DNA from 3 places in the Bradyrhizobium sp. USDA 4454 genome. Region 3 is predicted to be linked to each of the others. Evidence: predicted binding sites of a transcription regulator. Region 3 holds the regulator's gene; each other region holds the start of a gene.

Region 1 (5,397 bases), 4.1 Mb from region 3:
GTTCACCGATCTCGCGGTCGCCGCGATCGAAGAGGTCACCGGCCGCAAGCCGGAACTGTCGACCTCGGGCGGGACATCCGACGCGCGCTTCATCTCGGGCTATTGCCCGGTGATCGAATTCGGCCTGGTCGGCCAGACCATGCACCAGATCGACGAGCGTACGCCGGTGGCCGATCTGGAGCAGCTGACGAAGATCTATCGCGGCGTGCTGGACCGGTATTTTGCGTGATCCAGCCGGTTGGCTGGACAAAATAGTGAAGAACAACCCCATGCACAGTAGGGATTGGGGCCGCCAGCAACCCACCGTACCAGGTACAGCGTGGTATTTCGGGTCGACTTACGACCGTAGGATGGGTGGAGCGATACCCATCGCATCCGTGGCAAGGTGATCGGTATCGCTTCGCTCCACCCATCCTAAGAGATCTACGAGATCATTCGTAATCCACCCGCATCAGATAGAGCCCGTCCGGCGGCGCCACCGGGCCGCAGGCGGCGCGGTTGCGGGCGGCGAGTGCGCCAGAGAGATCGTCCGCGCTCCAGCGGCCCTCGCCGACCCAGACCAGCGAGCCGACCATCGAGCGCACCTGGCTGTGCAGGAACGAGCGCGCCGAGGTCACGATGTTAACGGCATTGCCGTCGCGCGTGACGTCGAGCTGATCGAGCGTCTTCTCCGGCGATTTGGCTTGGCACTCGGTGTCGCGGAAGGTGGTGAAATCATGCTTGCCGAGCAGGCGCTGCGCGGCCGCGTGCATCGCATCCGCATCGAGCGCGCGCGGCACGCGCCAGACCCTGCCGATGTCGAGCGCGAGGTTCGCGCGGGTGTTGGTGATGCGATAGAGATAGTGCCGCCTGGTCGCCGAGAACCGCGCCTCGAAATCGTCGGGCACGATATCGGCCGCGTGCACGGCGATCGGATGGGGACGCAGATGCGCGTTCAGCCCGTCGCGAAAGCGGCCGGGCGGAAAATGTTTCGCAATGTCGCAATGCGCGACCTGGCCGCGCGCATGCACGCCGGCATCGGTCCGCCCGGCGCCATGGACCCGCACGTCCTCGCCGCAGATCGCCTTGACCGCCGCCTCCAGCGCACCCTGCACGGTCGGCGCGGTGTCCTGGATCTGCCAGCCGGAGAACGGCGTGCCGTCATATTCGATGATGAGCTTGTAGCGGGGCATCAGCTGAGCCGCGCGGGCGGCTTCAGCGGCGTGCCGCGCAAAAAGTCCGCTGCCTTGGTCGGCGTCTTGCCGGCGCGCTGCAATTCGAGGATCCGGACCGCGCCGGCGCCGCAGGCGATCGCGAAATTGTCGTCGAGCACATCGCCCGGTTGGCCCGAACCTTTGGCCAGCTCACAGCGCAGGATCTTCAGCCGCACGGGCTCGCCTTCGCCTGAAAGTTCGCACCAGGCGCCGGGGAATGGCGACAGCCCATGAATGTGCCGCAGCACCGCGTGCGCCGGCTGGGTCCAGTCGATCCGCGCCTCGGCCTTTTCGATCTTGCCGGCGTAGGTGACGCCGTCCGCGCTTTGCTTGGTCAACTGCAACCCGCCGCGCTCGAGCCCGGCCATCGCGCGCACCATCAGATCGGCGCCGAGCGGCGCCAACGCGTCGTGCAGGTCGGACGCCGTCATGCTGTCCGTGATCGGCAACCGTTCGGCCATCGCGACGTCGCCGGTGTCGAGGCCGACATCCATCTTCATCACCATCACGCCGCTTTCGGCGTCGCCGGCCATGATGGCTCGGTTGATCGGCGCGGCGCCGCGCCAGCGCGGCAGCAGCGAAGCGTGCAGGTTGAAGCAGCCGAGTTTCGGCGCGTCGAGAATCGCCTGCGGCAGGATCATGCCATAGGCGACGACGACGGCGGCGTCCGCCTCGTGGGCGCGAAACTCCGCGAGCGCTTCGTCTGTCTTCAGCGTCTTCGGCGTCAGCACGGGAATGCCGAGACGGCGCGCCTCCTGCTCGACCGGCGTCGGCTGCAATTGCAGGCCGCGCCGTCCGCCCGGCTTCGGCGCGCGGGTGTAGACGGCTGCGACCTCATGGCCATGGGCCACGAGCTCCAGGAGCGTCGGCACCGCGAAATCGGGCGTGCCCATGAAGATCAGGCGAAGAGGCATGACGAGAACTCGGTCTGTTCCTTCCCTTGTGGGGAGAGGAATCGCATATGAAGCGCGCGGGTCTTTCCGCGAATTCGGTTGGCCTCTCCCGCTTGCGGCGGAGGCCGGATCGCATCGAAGATGCGATCCGGATGGGGGCTATCTCAGCGATACGACTCGTGGAAAGACCCCCACCCAAACCCTCCGCCGCAAGCGGGAGAGGGAGTCAAGTCCCGATGGCGATCCTACTCCGCCGCGCGCTTGGCGGCCTTCTCGAATTTCTTGAAGACGCGGTCGCGCTTCAGCTTCGACAGATAGTCCACGAACAGCACGCCGTTGAGATGGTCGATCTCGTGCTGGATGCAGGTGGCGTAGAGGCCCTCGGCATCCTCCTCATGCAGCTTGCCGTCGAGGTCGGTGAAGCGCAGGCGCACCCGCGCCGGACGCTCGACCTCCTCGTAATATTCGGGGATCGACAGGCAGCCCTCTTCGTAGACCGATAGCTCGTCCGAGTGCGAGATGATCTCCGGATTGATGAACACCCGCGGCTGCGGCGTGGTCTCGCCGTTCTCGTCGCGCTTGGCGAGGTCCATGGTGATCAGCCGCAGAGGTTGCGCGACCTGGATCGCCGCGAGCCCGATGCCGGGTGCGTCGTACATGGTCTCGAGCATGTCGTCGGCGAGCTTGCGGATCTCCGGCGTCACCTTCTCGATCGGTTTCGACACCAGCCGCAACTGCTTGTCCGGCAGGATGATGATTTCTCGTAATGCCATGGCGGCGATTTAAGCCGCGGGCCTGATGCGGTCAATGCGCTTAGGAACCCGTTAGGAGAACGTTAACCACGTTTCTTTACTGCGGATTAACCAAGAAAATCAGGGAAGCACTGACCATAAATGTTCCCTCTTCGTTCGCATCCGGCCGCGAATCGGCTACAACGGCCGGCATGAACGAGATTCTGCTCATGATTGGCGACCTTCCGGTCCGTGTCTCCAACGCGCTGATCGGCCTTGGCGCGCTGGCGCTGATCCTGCTGTTCGCGATCGCCGTGGTGATCGCCCGCGCCAGCCGGCGCGGCGCGGAACTGGCGATGGCCCAGGCCATCCGCGCCGACGAGCTGGAGGAGCGGCTGGCCGACATGCTGCGGGCCCAGAGCGAATCCTCCGGTCGGGTCGACGCCAAGGTTGATGCCTTCGCGCAGGCGCTGGCCGGCCGCCAGGCCGAGATGGCCCGCGCCGTCAACGAGCGGCTGGACTCGGTCACCCACCGGGTCGGCCAGTCGATGGAACAATCGACCCGCAACACCATGGATTCGCTGCGCGTGCTGCACGAGCGGCTCGGCATCATCGATCACGCCCACAAGAACCTCAACGAGCTCACCACCCAGGTCACGACCTTGCGCGATGTGCTCGCCAACAAGCAGTCGCGCGGCGCGTTCGGCCAGGCGCGGATGGAGGCGATCGTCCAGGACGGCATGCCGAAGGGCTCGTTCGAGTTCCAGTACACGCTGTCGTCAGGCAAGCGACCGGATTGCGTGGTATTCCTGCCCGACCAGCGCCCGCTCTGCATCGACGCGAAATTTCCGCTGGAAGCGATGACCGCGCTGCACGATGCGCGCAGCGACGAGGAACGCAAATTCGCGAGCCAGCGGCTGCGCGCCGACGTGCTGAAGCATGTCAGCGACATCGCGGAGAAATACCTGATCCCGGGCGAGACCCAGGACACCGCGCTGATGTTCGTGCCGTCGGAATCGGTCTATGCCGAAATCCATGACGGTTTCGACGATGTGGTCCAGAAGGCCTATCGCGCCCGCGTCGTGCTGGTGTCGCCTTCGCTGTTGATGCTGGCGATCCAGGTGATGCAGCAGATCCTGAAGGACGCCCGCATCCGCGACGCCGCCGACCAGATCCGCAACGAGGTGATGCACCTTGGTGATGATCTCGGCCGGCTGCGCGAGCGCGTGCTCAAGCTGCAAAATCACTTCGGCCAGGTGAATGAGGACGTCAGGCAGATCCTGATCTCCGCCGACAAGATCGAGAAGCGCGCCGGCCGCATCGAGGAACTCGACTTCAGCAAGGCCGAGACCCCGATCGAGGTGCCGCGTTTCGTCAAGCCCGCCGCCACCGACCTATTCCCCGCCCCGCGCAAGCTGCAGGCGGGGGAGTGATTGTTGGCTTTGTTTGACGGACTCGCGCCACCCGATCGGTGTCATCGCCCGGCTTGACCGGGCGATCCAGTCCCAGAGGCGGCAGTTTGGGGCCACGCAGCTACTACGTCTACATCCTCGCCAGCCACATCGGCGGCACGCTCTATATCGGTGTGACAAATGACCTCATTCGCCGCGTGGGCGAGCACAAGCTGAAACTCATCAAGAGCTTCACCGAGAAATACGATGTGGTGAAGCTTGTCTACTTCGAGCAGTTCGATGATCCTGAGAACGCGATCAAGCGCGAGAAGCGGTTGAAGAAGTGGAATCGAGCCTGGAAGGTTCGTCTGATCGAAGAACAATCCAAATTGGGAAGACTTGTATCCGGGAATTGCAGGTGTCTAACTGTGCGTCATGCCCCGCGAAGGCGGGGCATCCAGTACGCCGGGACGACGGTGGCTGGACGGAATCGTCACGGAGTACTGGATCGTCCGCCTTCGCGGACGATGACCTCACGATGGGATAGATGACCGCCCCCGACGCCACAGCCATGCCGGAAAAAACCACCCCCGCCGCCACTTCCTGGCGCGACAGTTTTGCGGTGTACTTGCAGCCGCGGGTGCTGATCGTGTTGCTGCTCGGCTTCTCCTCGGGCCTGCCGCTGGCGCTGTCGGGCTCGACGCTGCAGGTGTGGATGAAGGAGGCCGGGGTCGATCTCGGCACCATCGGGCTGCTGGCGCTGATCGGCACGCCCTACACGCTGAAGTTCCTCTGGGCGCCGCTGGTCGACGCGCTGCACGTGCCACTGTTCACGCAGATGTTCGGCCGCCGCCGCGGCTGGCTGCTGTTCTCGCAGCTGCTGCTGATCGCGACGATCCTGCTGCTGGCGGTGGCCGATCCGGCGCGATCGCCGTGGTTCGCGGCGTTTGCCGCGCTATTGGTCGCAACGGCGTCGTCGACGCAGGACATCGTGGTCGATGCCTTCCGCGTCGAAAGCCTGCCGGAGAGCGAGCAGGCCGCCGGCATGGCATCCTATGTCGCGGCCTACCGCATCGGCATGCTGGTCTCGACCGCGGGCGCGCTGTTCATCGTCAGCGGCTTTGAGGCCGCAGGCCTCGCGCGGCCATCGGCGTGGATGTGGGGCTATGTGGTGATGGCCGCGCTGGTG
Region 2 (5,397 bases), 340 kb from region 3:
TTCGTACATCCCGTCATTGGCCGAATACCACCGCATGCATGATCCGCCCCGGCATGAACGTGAACGGCCGGGCAATGACCAGCGCGCCGAAGAAAATCCCGATCATCGTGTATTTGTGGCTGCGGACGTGTGACGCCGTGCGGCGGTGACGCCAAGAACCCGCGCTGACCGCCATCAGCCGGGTACAATGTCCTAGGGTGTTAGAGAGTTATCCTCATAATTCACATGAGGAAATTGCCGCGGCACATCGGACCGCCGTCCCGGCAAGTGATCTTCACGGAACGGCAGCCGACGCAATGCCCGCGCATGCTCAGAACGGGATGTCGTCGTCCATGTCGCTGTTGCGGCTGCCGCCGCCGGCGGCGACTGCGCGGCGCGGCGCCGAGCCGACCGGGCCGGACGAGCCGAAATCGCTGCCGCCATCATCGGAGAAGCTGCTTCCGCCGCCGCCCCGCCCGTCGAGCATGGTGAGGTTGGAGTTGAAGCCCTGCAGCACGACTTCGGTCGAGTACTTCTCGACGCCGCTCTGGTCGGTCCATTTGCGGGTCTGCAACTGGCCCTCGATGTACACCTTGGCGCCCTTCTTCAGGTACTGCTCGGCGACCTTGCAGAGGCCCTCGTTGAAGATCACGACGCGGTGCCACTCGGTCTTTTCCTTGCGCTCGCCGGTGCCCTTGTCGCGCCAGGTTTCCGAGGTGGCGATCGACAGATTGGCGATCGGACGACCGTCCTGGGTCCGCCGGATCTCCGGATCCTTGCCGAGGTTTCCAACCAGGATCACCTTGTTCACGCTTCCTGCCATCGCATCATCTCCACTCAAAAACCGGGCGTCCGGACATCGGCCACCACTCTCAACCTTCGCCACTTACATTGCAGGCGTCGTGGATGACCCTATACGCCGGTGGCGGCTTGGCGCCTTCGCCCTCGCGCGGTTATCCACGATAATCAGATATAGCATCCCGGCCGGAAATGTTCCAGTTTTGTTCGCTACAACCAACCGTAGATGCGGGCCGAGGCAAGGATGCGGCAGTCGATTTGGCTTTCAGCCGCCAGGCTGCGCCACGACGTTAGAAAATCAATAAATAGATCAGCATCTTATTCTCGCCGCACTTCTTCCGCGAGTGTGACTTTTGGGAGACGGCCTTTCCGGTTGAATCGGCGTATAGCTGTCAGCCATCAGACGGGCGCTCGCGTCTGAGGTCGGCTTTGGGACCCATTTGGAAGCCGATCGGGAAGCCGGGGAGTTTTGCAATGAAGAAGTTTTTGCTCGGGACGGTTGCTCTGGTTGCGTTTGCTGCGCCGGCCGCGGCTGCCGATCTGGCGGCACGCCCCTACACCAAGGCGCCGCCGGTGATCGCTGCCGTCTATGACTGGAGCGGCTTCTACATCGGCGCCAACGGCGGCTGGGGCTCGAGCCACAATTGCTGGGACCAGGTCCCCGCCGGCATCTTCATCGGATCGGATGGCTGCCATGATGCGACCGGCGGCGTCGCCGGCGGTCAGATTGGCTATCGCTGGCAGGCCGGCACCTGGGTGTTCGGCCTCGAAGCGCAGGGCGACTGGGCCGACCTGAAGGGCAGCAACAACAGCGCGATCTTCCCGGGCCTGTTCACCAACCAGACCAAGATCGACGCATTCGGCCTCTTCACCGGCCAGATCGGCTACGCCGTCAACAATGTCCTGCTTTACGCCAAGGGCGGCGCCGCGCTGACCGACAACCGCTTCAACACCTACTTCACGCCGACCGGCTTGCTCGTCGGCAGCGCCAGCGACACCCGCTGGGGCGGCACCATCGGCGCCGGCATCGAAGTCGGCTTCGCGCCGAACTGGACCGCTGGCATCGAGTACGACCACCTGTTCATGCAGGACAAGACCTACAACCTCACCACCCCGACCGGCGCGCTGTTCAGCAGCATCCGCGACCGCCAGGACGTCGACCTCGTCACCGTCCGCGTGAACTACAAGTGGGGCGGCCCGGTCGTTGCGCGCTACTGATCGCGCGCGGATTTGATCCAGGCGAAAGGCCGGCCCTGCGCCGGCCTTTTGTTTAGCCGGCGGTTGCCACGCCCATGACCAGCTAGACCGGCTTCTATCTCGGCGCCCAGGGCGGCGGCTGGGGCACCAGCAGCGAGACCTATCTCAGCGCCCGAACAATGCGGCCGTGATCGGCACGCAAAGCTACACCATCGGCGGCGGCTTCATCGGCGGCGTGATCGGCTACAACGTCCGGGCGGGCCCTGCCGTGCCTCCGTATGGAAACAGCGGCCAGCCTCGCGCCAACTCCCTTACTGGTACGTGCGCACCTCATGCACTCGTTTTCCGTGCATTGTGGTTTCATGGATACACAACTTCCAAGGTTTCCATGTAAAAACACGTGATCGTCACGCGACACTGCCGTGACGCTCCCTTCAATGTTTGAGGGGACAACAAGAAAATGGGACTGGGACTTTGAAAATCAGGAATGTTTTGCTGGCGTCGGCCAGCATGTTTGCCCTCAGCGCAATTGCACCGGCCATGGCGGCTGACATGGCGGCTCGCGCGCCCTACGTGAAGGCTCCGCCGCCGGTCGCGATCACCAACTGGACCGGCTTCTACATCGGCGGCTTCGGCGGCTACGCCAGCGAAGATTCCGGCAACCCGAAGATGGAAGGCGGCTTCGGCGGCGGCACCATCGGCTACAACTGGCAGGCCGGCAACATCGTGTATGGCCTCGAGGCCGACGGTGCCTGGGCTGACGTCAATGCCTCCGCTACCGCGTTCGGCATCACCGCGACGAGCAAGATCGACGCGCTCGGCACCGTGCGCGGCCGCCTCGGCTTCGCAGTCGACAAGGTGCTGTTCTACGGCACCGGCGGCTACGCCTGGGCCGACAACAAGCTCTCCCTCAGCGCGGGCGGCGTCAGCGTCTCGCAGAGCAACTTCCACTCCGGCTGGACGGTCGGCGCCGGCATCGAGGCGTTCATCGCGCCGCAATGGTCGATCAAGGGCGAGTACCTGTATCGCAGCCTCGGCGGCGAAACCTACTTCGGCATTCCCTCGCCCGACATCAACCTGCACACCGTGCAGTTCGGCGTGAACTATCACTTCGGCGGCCCGATCGTCGCCAAGTACTGAGCAACGGACCAGGCGGATCCAGCGTCGGATCGCACGGAAAGGCCGGCCTCGCGCCGGCCTTTTTTGCATTTCGGAACCGGTCCTGCTGACGGCTGCTGCCATCCGGCAAACTATCCGTTGATGGCCACTATTCAGCACTGGAAATTGTCCGCTGTTCTTCCTACGTTCCAGTCTTCACACCCCATCGGCGCAGGCTCCCGGCATCACCGGCGATGCGCGCCCAAAAGGCGCCCGATCATGCGCCCGGAATTGTCGCTATGGATGAAGTGCTCAAGGCGAAGCGCCAACAGAACGCGGGCTCCTCATCGCGCGCCATCACGATCCGCGGTGCGCGCGAACACAATCTGAAGAACATCGACGTTGAGATTCCGCGCGACAAGCTCGTGGTGTTCACCGGCCTGTCCGGTTCCGGCAAGTCGTCGCTCGCATTCGACACCATCTACGCCGAGGGTCAGCGCCGCTACGTCGAATCGCTGTCGGCCTATGCGCGCCAGTTCCTGGAGATGATGCAGAAGCCGGATGTCGACCAGATCGACGGCCTGTCGCCGGCGATCTCGATCGAACAGAAGACCACCTCGAAGAACCCGCGCTCCACCGTCGGCACCGTCACCGAGATCTACGATTACATGCGCCTGTTGTGGGCGCGCGTCGGCGTGCCCTATTCGCCCGCCACCGGCCTGCCGATCGAGAGCCAGATCGTCTCGCAGATGGTCGACCGCGTGCTGGCACTGCCGGAAGGCACCCGCCTCTATCTGCTGGCGCCGGTCGTGCGCGGCCGCAAGGGCGAATACAAGAAGGAGCTCGCCGAGTATCTCAAGAAGGGCTTTCAGCGCGTCAAGATCGACGGCACCTTCTACGAGCTGTCGGAAGCCCCCAGCCTCGACAAGAAATTCCCGCACGACATCGACGTCGTGGTCGACCGCATCGTGGTGCGCCCCGACCTCGCCCAGCGCCTCGCTGAGAGCTTCGAGACCGCGCTGAAGCTCGCCGAGGGCTTGGCTGTGATCGAATACGCCGACGCGCCCGCCGCGGCTGCGCAGGACGAGAAGAAAGAAGACAAAAAGAAAACGGCAAAAATCCACGATAAGAGCGGCCCCGAGCGCATCCTGTTCTCGGAAAAATTCGCCTGCCCGGTGTCCGGCTTCACGATCCCCGAGATCGAGCCGCGCCTGTTCTCGTTCAACAACCCCTATGGCGCGTGCCCGGCCTGCGGCGGCCTCGGCGTCGAGCAGCACATCGACGAGGATTTGGTCATCCCTGACAAGGAGCTGACCCTGCGCAAGGGCGCGATCGCGCCCTGGGCGAAATCATCCTCGCCCTATTACATCCAGACCCTGACCGCGCTCGGCAAGCACTACAAGTTCACGCTCGACACCAAATGGAAGGACCTGACCAAGAAGGTCCAGAACGCGCTGCTGCACGGCTCCGGCGACGACGAGATCAAGTTCTCCTATGAGGACGGCGTCCGCTCCTACGACACCAAGAAGCCGTTCGAGGGCGTCGTCACAAACATCGACCGCCGCTACCGCGAGACCGAGAGCGAGTGGGCGCGCGAGGAGCTCGGCAAGTATTTCTCCGACGTGCCCTGCGAGGGTTGCCACGGCTACCGCCTGAAGCCGGAGGCGCTGTGCGTCAAGATCGGCGGCAAGCATATCGGCGAGATCTCCGAGCTCTCGGTGAAGCGCGCCGGCGAGTGGTTCGAGACCGTGCCGGAAGCGCTCAACGCGCAGCAGAACGAGATCGCGGCACGGATCCTAAAGGAGATCCGCGAGCGCCTGACCTTCCTGCTCGATGTCGGCCTGAATTACCTGACGCTGTCGCGTTCGTCCGGCACGCTCTCCGGCGGCGAGAGCCAGCGCATCCGCCTCGCCTCGCAGATCGGCTCGGGGCTGACGGGCGTGCTCTACGTGCTGGACGAGCCGTCGATCGGCCTGCACCAGCGCGACAATGCCCGGCTGCTCGACACCCTGAAGCGACTCCGCGACCTCGGCAACACCGTGGTCGTGGTCGAGCATGACGAGGACGCCATTCGCCTGGCGGATCACGTGCTGGATATCGGCCCCGGCGCCGGCATGCATGGCGGCCACATCGTCGCCGAAGGCACGCCTGACCAGATCATGCGCAACCCGAAATCGCTGACCGGCAAATACCTCACCGGCGAGCTGTCGGTGCCGGTGCCCGACCGGCGGCCGCCGAACCACCGCCGCACCATCAAGGTCGTCAACGCCCGCGGCAACAATCTCAAGAACGTCTCGGCCGAGATCCCGCTCGGCCTGTTCACCT
Region 3 (5,397 bases):
GCTGATCGCTGTCATGGTCGACCGCCGCGCGATCACCTTCCGCACGCTGGCGGTGGCGGCGCTGATCGTGCTGGCGATCGCGCCGGAGGCGCTGGTGCATCCGAGTTTCCAGATGTCGTTCGCGGCGACGCTCGGGCTGGTCGCGCTGGTGCAGATCGGGCTGCCGAACCTGCTGGCCTCGCCCGATCATTCGGCGACCGCGCGGGTTGCGCTGTGGGGCGGGCGTGAGCTCACGATGCTGATGCTGGCTTCCCTTGTGGCAGGGCTGGCGACGACGCCCTACGCCGCGTTCCATTTCCATCGCGTGACGCCGTACGGGCTGCTCGCGAACCTCGCGGCAATGCCTGTCGTGTCGGCGGTCGTGATGCCGGCCGGCCTGCTCGGACTCGTCGCCATGCCGTTCGGCTTCGACGGCGTGTTCTGGGCGATCATGGGCTTTGGCATCGACTGGATGATCCTCGTGACGCAATGGGTCGCCGCGCTGCCTGGTGCGGTCGGCCGGATGGCGGCGTTCGGGATCGGGCCGCTGATCGCCGCCAGCGCGGGCCTCATCCTGCTCGGGCTGCTGCGCACGCCGCTGCGCTGGTCGGGCGCGGTGCTGTTGGTCGTGGCGTCGATCTGGGCGCTCAGGGTGCCGCAGCCGGACGTGCTGATTTCCGCCGATGGCCGCAACGTCGCGGTCCGCGGCGGCGACGGGCGGTTGCACCTGATGCATAGCGCCAAGGATGCCTTTTTGGTGAAGGAGTGGCTGGCGGCGGACGCCGATGCGCGGGCGGCCACCGATGCATCGCTCGGCGAGGGCGTCTCCTGCGATCCGAGCGGCTGCGTGACGCAAGGGCCCGGCGATGCCTTCGTTGCGCTGGCGAGCCGGCCGGAGGCGCTGGCGGATGATTGCGAGCGCGCGGCGCTGATCGTCACCGCCCGGCCGGCGCCGCATGGCTGCGCGGCCTCGGTGGTCGACGTCGAGCGGTTGCGGCGTCACGGCGCGCTGGCGCTGCGGCGGACCCGTGACGGCTACGCCATCGATGCGGTCAAGCCCGGCGGGATCGACCGGCCGTGGTCGCCGGCGGTTCCCGGCGACGGCGATGCCGAGACGACGCTCCGCGCCCCCGCCGCCGCGCCACGGCCGGCCGTCGACGCCACGCCGGCGGAGAGCGATGTGCAGGGGGAGGATTAGCCGTGGTCCGGCGAGGGGCTGGCCGGCAATTCGAACAGGCCGAGATGGTATTCGTCGGAATCGGGGCCGGCGTCGGGCTTCTTGACGAGGGTGAAGGACGCCTCGGGAAACTGCTCCCAGACCTTCAGGTCATCAGCCGTCACCGTCAACCAGCCGAACCGGAACATGTAGCGGCCCGGCTCCGTGACGCGTCCAGCCTTTTGCCATGTGACCTTATCGACCACCGAGCAGGTTTCCGTGAGCGCACATCCTCTGCGCCCGATGATGCGCCAAGGTGGCCGCCGACGCAAATCTCCCGCCGCGCCCCGGAACCGGTGTCCGGGGTCGCTCGAAATCCTTTCGGTCACTCGCCGCTCGGTCATCCGGCGGCGACGATGCGTTCAACCCAAAAACAGCGACGTAAATGCGGAGGGCCGCCGCTCCACGACCTTCGGCTTCTGCGTGACCGGCGGATGCAGTGCCGGCAATTGCAGCACGCTGACGCGTTGTCCCTCGACGAGCTGGGTCACCAACACGTGGCTGCCGTCGGGGAATTCGACCGCGTCATGATGACGATCGGGCACGTCGGGCTCGACTTCGTTGAACACGCCGACGCGATAGTTCAGCGTCTTGGTCCAGATCCAGCGGCTGTCATAGCGAACGTTCTCGGCGAAAGCGAGCTCGGTGCCCGGCAGCATGCAGACCGCGACAGTCGGATCGTTCTCCGACGCAAAGCCGCGGGTCGACGTGCCGCGGAAGGTCGTGGTGATCAGCGTCTCTCCGACAATGGCGGGGCGCGATGCCACGGCGTGCAGACTATAGTCACACATCGGATGGCTCCTCAAATGGAGGTAGCGACCCGTGCCTCTCTTTGAGGCATGGGCCTCTACCAGAGTGGACGATAGCGAACGAGTGTCAGCTCGTTTCTGGGCGATTGTACGACTCGCCCGCGACCGCCTCAATCACAAACACGCGACACTGCGCGAGAGGTATCGGAGCGCATCGGGCAGACCGCATGCTGCGCTATCTTGCAAGGAACGATCCGATGTGACGCTCGTTCCTCGCCGCCGCAAGTATTTGCAATCAAGTATTTGCAGCTTAGTACTTGCGGTAGAGCCCGATCAGCTTGCCCTGGATGCGGACCCGGTTCGGAGGCAGGATGCGCACTTCATAGGCGGTGTTGGCGGGCTCCAGCGCGATCGATGCGCCGCGGCGGCGGAAGCGCTTCAGGGTGGCTTCCTCCTCGTCGATCAGCGCCACCACGATGTCGCCGGTATTGGCGACGTCGTTGCGCTGGATCAGCGCCATATCGCCGTCGAGGATGCCGGCATCGACCATCGAGTCGCCGCGCACCTCCAGCGCATAATGCTCGCCGGAGCCGAGCATGTCGGGCGGTACGCTGATGGTGTGGCTGCGGGTCTGCAGCGCCTCGATCGGGGTACCGGCGGCGATCCGGCCCATCACAGGGACCGCGACCGGACGATTGCCGTCATCCTCGGCGACCGGCGGCGTAGAAGTGCGCTTGCCGAGGGTGCCTTCGATGACGCTCGGGGTGAAGCCGCGGCGGCCGTTGCCGCCCCCGGCCGACAGCTCAGGCAGCTTGATGACTTCGATGGCGCGGGCGCGGTTGGGCAGGCGGCGGATGAAGCCACGCTCCTCCAGCGCAGTGATCAGGCGGTGGATACCGGACTTCGAGCGCAGGTCGAGCGCATCTTTCATCTCGTCGAATGAGGGCGGGACGCCGGCCTCTTTCAGACGTTCATTGATGAAACGCAGAAGTTCGTACTGTTTGCGCGTGAGCATCTCGAGTATTCCCCCGGTTGATAGCGTCGTTCGATTCCGAGACTCTTCAGTGGGGCCTGCAGGCCGGGCCTGACCAGGGGAGCTTGGTGCTTGTTGCAAGCGCTCCCGGGCCGCCTCCCGATTGTAGACACCAGTACTCGAAACAAATCATGAACGGACACTATATGTTCGATATGTGTTCCGCAACCACTTAATTTCAGGTGAACGCGCCCGGCGGCGCCCGATCGGCGCGGTGAGAAAATCCTATTCGGGCAGCATCAGGATCTCGCACTCGCTGCCTGTGGCAGTCGCGGGCGCGAACGGCGGACGCACGAGAAGTGCCCGTGCCGCAGCGAGATTCCCGAGCAGCGAGGAATCCTGCTGCATCACGGGCGTTGCGATCAGCGTGCCGTCGTCGCGCGCCTCGAGACGCGCGCGCAGATAGTCCTCGCGCTGGTCGTTGGCGGCGAGGTTGCGGCCGAGCACGGCCCTCGCGCGGCGATGATGAATCGCTGTTCGGCCGCTCAATGCCCGAATCAACGGCACCAGAAACAGGAAGGCGCAGACATAGGACGACACCGGATTGCCGGGCAGGCCGATCACCCGCATCGCCCCGAGCCGGCCGTGCATCATCGGCTTGCCGGGCCGCATCGCGATCCGCCAGAACGCCATCGCGACGCCCTCGGCCTCCAGCGACTGCTTGACCAGGTCGTGGTCGCCGACCGAGGCGCCGCCGGTGGTGATCAGGATGTCGGCGCCGGTATCGCGGGCCCGGCGGATCCCCGCCGTGGTGGCCGCAACCGTATCGGCGGCGACCCCGAGATCGACGGTCTCGGCGCCTTCGTCGCGGGCCAGCGCCCGCAGCGCATAGCCGTTGGAATAGACGATCTGGCCGGGTCCGGGCTGCGAGCCCGGCATCACCAGCTCGTCGCCGGTCGCCAGCACCGCGACCTTCGGACGGCGGCGGACGGCGAGTTCCGGATGGTTCATGGCGGCGGCCAGCGACAGCGCCCGGTCGGAGAGGCGGCTGCCGGCCGAGAGGAGCACGTCGCCCTCGCGGAAGTCGACCCCCGCGGGGCGGATATGCCGTCCAACGGCGGCTGGCTCGGTGATCGTGATGTGGTCGCCGTCGACGGCGGTGTCTTCCTGGATGATGACGGCGTCGGCGCCGTCAGGGATCACCCCGCCGGTGAAGATCCGCACCGCTTCGCCTGCGCCGACCGTGCGCTCGAACGGCCGGCCGGCGGCGACTTCGCCGATCACCTTCAGCCGTGCCTTCAGGTCAGCCGCATCGGCGGCGCACACCGCATAGCCGTCCATCGCCGACATCGGCTGCGGCGGCTGGGTGCGCCGCGCGGCGAGGTCGCGCGCCAGGGTGCGGTGATAGGCGGCATCGAGCGCGACCATCTCCTCGGGCAGCGGTTCGGCGCCGGCAAGGACGGCGGACAGGGCATCGGCAACCGGCATCAGGGCCACGCTCGGAGCTCCTCAAGTCCAGGGTTCAAATCCCAAGCGCGGTCAGCGCCCTTGCCACGTCATCCGTCGATGTCACGTGGACCGCATGAAGGCCGCGCGCCCGCGCGCCTTCGATATTGGCAGCCAGATCGTCGAAGAACAGGATCCGCGACGCCGGCACGCCGATGGCTTTTACCACATGATCGTAGGCCTCGGCGTCGGGTTTCCGATGGCCGATGCTCGAGGACAGGAACACGGTGCGGAAATGGCTCAGCAGATCGGCGTGGACAACCGAGAAATGCGCGACATGGGCCGGATTGGTGTTGGAGAATGCATAGAGCGGCATCCGCTTCGCCGCGGCCGCGAGCAGGGGAGCGATATCGGGCATCTCGCCGGCGAAGATAGAATTCCAGCCTTCGAGGAACTGCGCGTCCGTGAGGTCGATGTCGAGTGTCCGGCGCAGGTTTTCGAAGAACGCGGCATCGTCGATCCGGCCGATCTCGTGATGCTTGAAGCTGTCGTCAACGACAAAGCGCGTGGCGAGGTCCGAAGGTGAGCAGCCGGCATGCTGCGCCCAGTGCGCCATCACCTTGTCAAAGTTGATGTCGAGCACGACGCGGCCGATATCGAACAGCAGCACGTCGACGGAATCGGGGGAGAGGTGCGAGGTCATTGCGTGAAACCATGTACGAAAATTGCGGGCAGCCGGCAATGTCCCCGATTTCGGTGACGGGTGTGTGGAATTGCAAGGCGATGCATCCTTCGCGAGACCGGTCTCGCGCATACCGCCGTCGTCCCGGCCTTCGCCGGGACGACGGTGAGTTTGTGGCGCGGCCATTGAGTCATAAGTTAGCATTCTCGCGACATGATTGCCCGAGTCATGCTGTTCGTCTCGCCACTCTGAAAGCAGAGGGCGCAGGGAAAGCCGGGTGCCGATCGCACCCATGGGCCCCGAGCAAAAGGGTAGAAAGCTCGGGGGTAGGACCACAGGTGTAACCGGGAAC

The links. The regulator LexA, encoded in region 3, represses DNA repair genes until DNA is damaged. The targets are predictions, from matches to a motif close to TGTTCNNNNTGTGTTCNG.
Region 1: a site for LexA is predicted at 2,981-2,998, ahead of ACVIW0_RS37280 (DNA recombination protein RmuC). Genes of this name have one in related genera too.
Region 2: a site for LexA is predicted at 3,267-3,284, ahead of uvrA (excinuclease ABC subunit UvrA). Genes of this name have one in related genera too.

Annotation. Positions count from the first base shown of each region.
Region 1 covers NZ_JBTRCN010000001.1:8,001,746-8,007,142, forward strand. The annotation lists gene dapE (succinyl-diaminopimelate desuccinylase) at 1-229, shown strand, start outside; gene truA (tRNA pseudouridine(38-40) synthase TruA) at 432-1,172, opposite strand; gene fmt (methionyl-tRNA formyltransferase) at 1,172-2,107, opposite strand; gene def (peptide deformylase) at 2,332-2,859, opposite strand; gene ACVIW0_RS37280 (DNA recombination protein RmuC) at 3,030-4,250, shown strand; partial or broken gene ACVIW0_RS37285 (GIY-YIG nuclease family protein) at 4,337-4,634, shown strand; gene ACVIW0_RS37290 (AmpG family muropeptide MFS transporter) at 4,756-5,397, shown strand, end outside.
Region 2 covers NZ_JBTRCN010000001.1:4,202,335-4,207,731, forward strand. The annotation lists gene ACVIW0_RS19730 (hypothetical protein) at 14-175, opposite strand; gene ACVIW0_RS19735 (single-stranded DNA-binding protein) at 311-802, opposite strand; gene ACVIW0_RS19740 (outer membrane protein) at 1,252-1,995, shown strand; gene ACVIW0_RS19745 (outer membrane protein) at 2,455-3,114, shown strand; gene uvrA (excinuclease ABC subunit UvrA) at 3,372-5,397, shown strand, end outside.
Region 3 covers NZ_JBTRCN010000001.1:3,859,097-3,864,493, forward strand. The annotation lists gene ACVIW0_RS18055 (ComEC/Rec2 family competence protein) at 1-1,177, shown strand, start outside; gene ACVIW0_RS18060 (hypothetical protein) at 1,174-1,401, opposite strand; gene ACVIW0_RS18065 (hypothetical protein) at 1,558-1,986, opposite strand; gene lexA (transcriptional repressor LexA) at 2,255-2,959, opposite strand; gene ACVIW0_RS18075 (molybdopterin molybdotransferase MoeA) at 3,203-4,414, opposite strand; gene ACVIW0_RS18080 (HAD family hydrolase) at 4,440-5,066, opposite strand.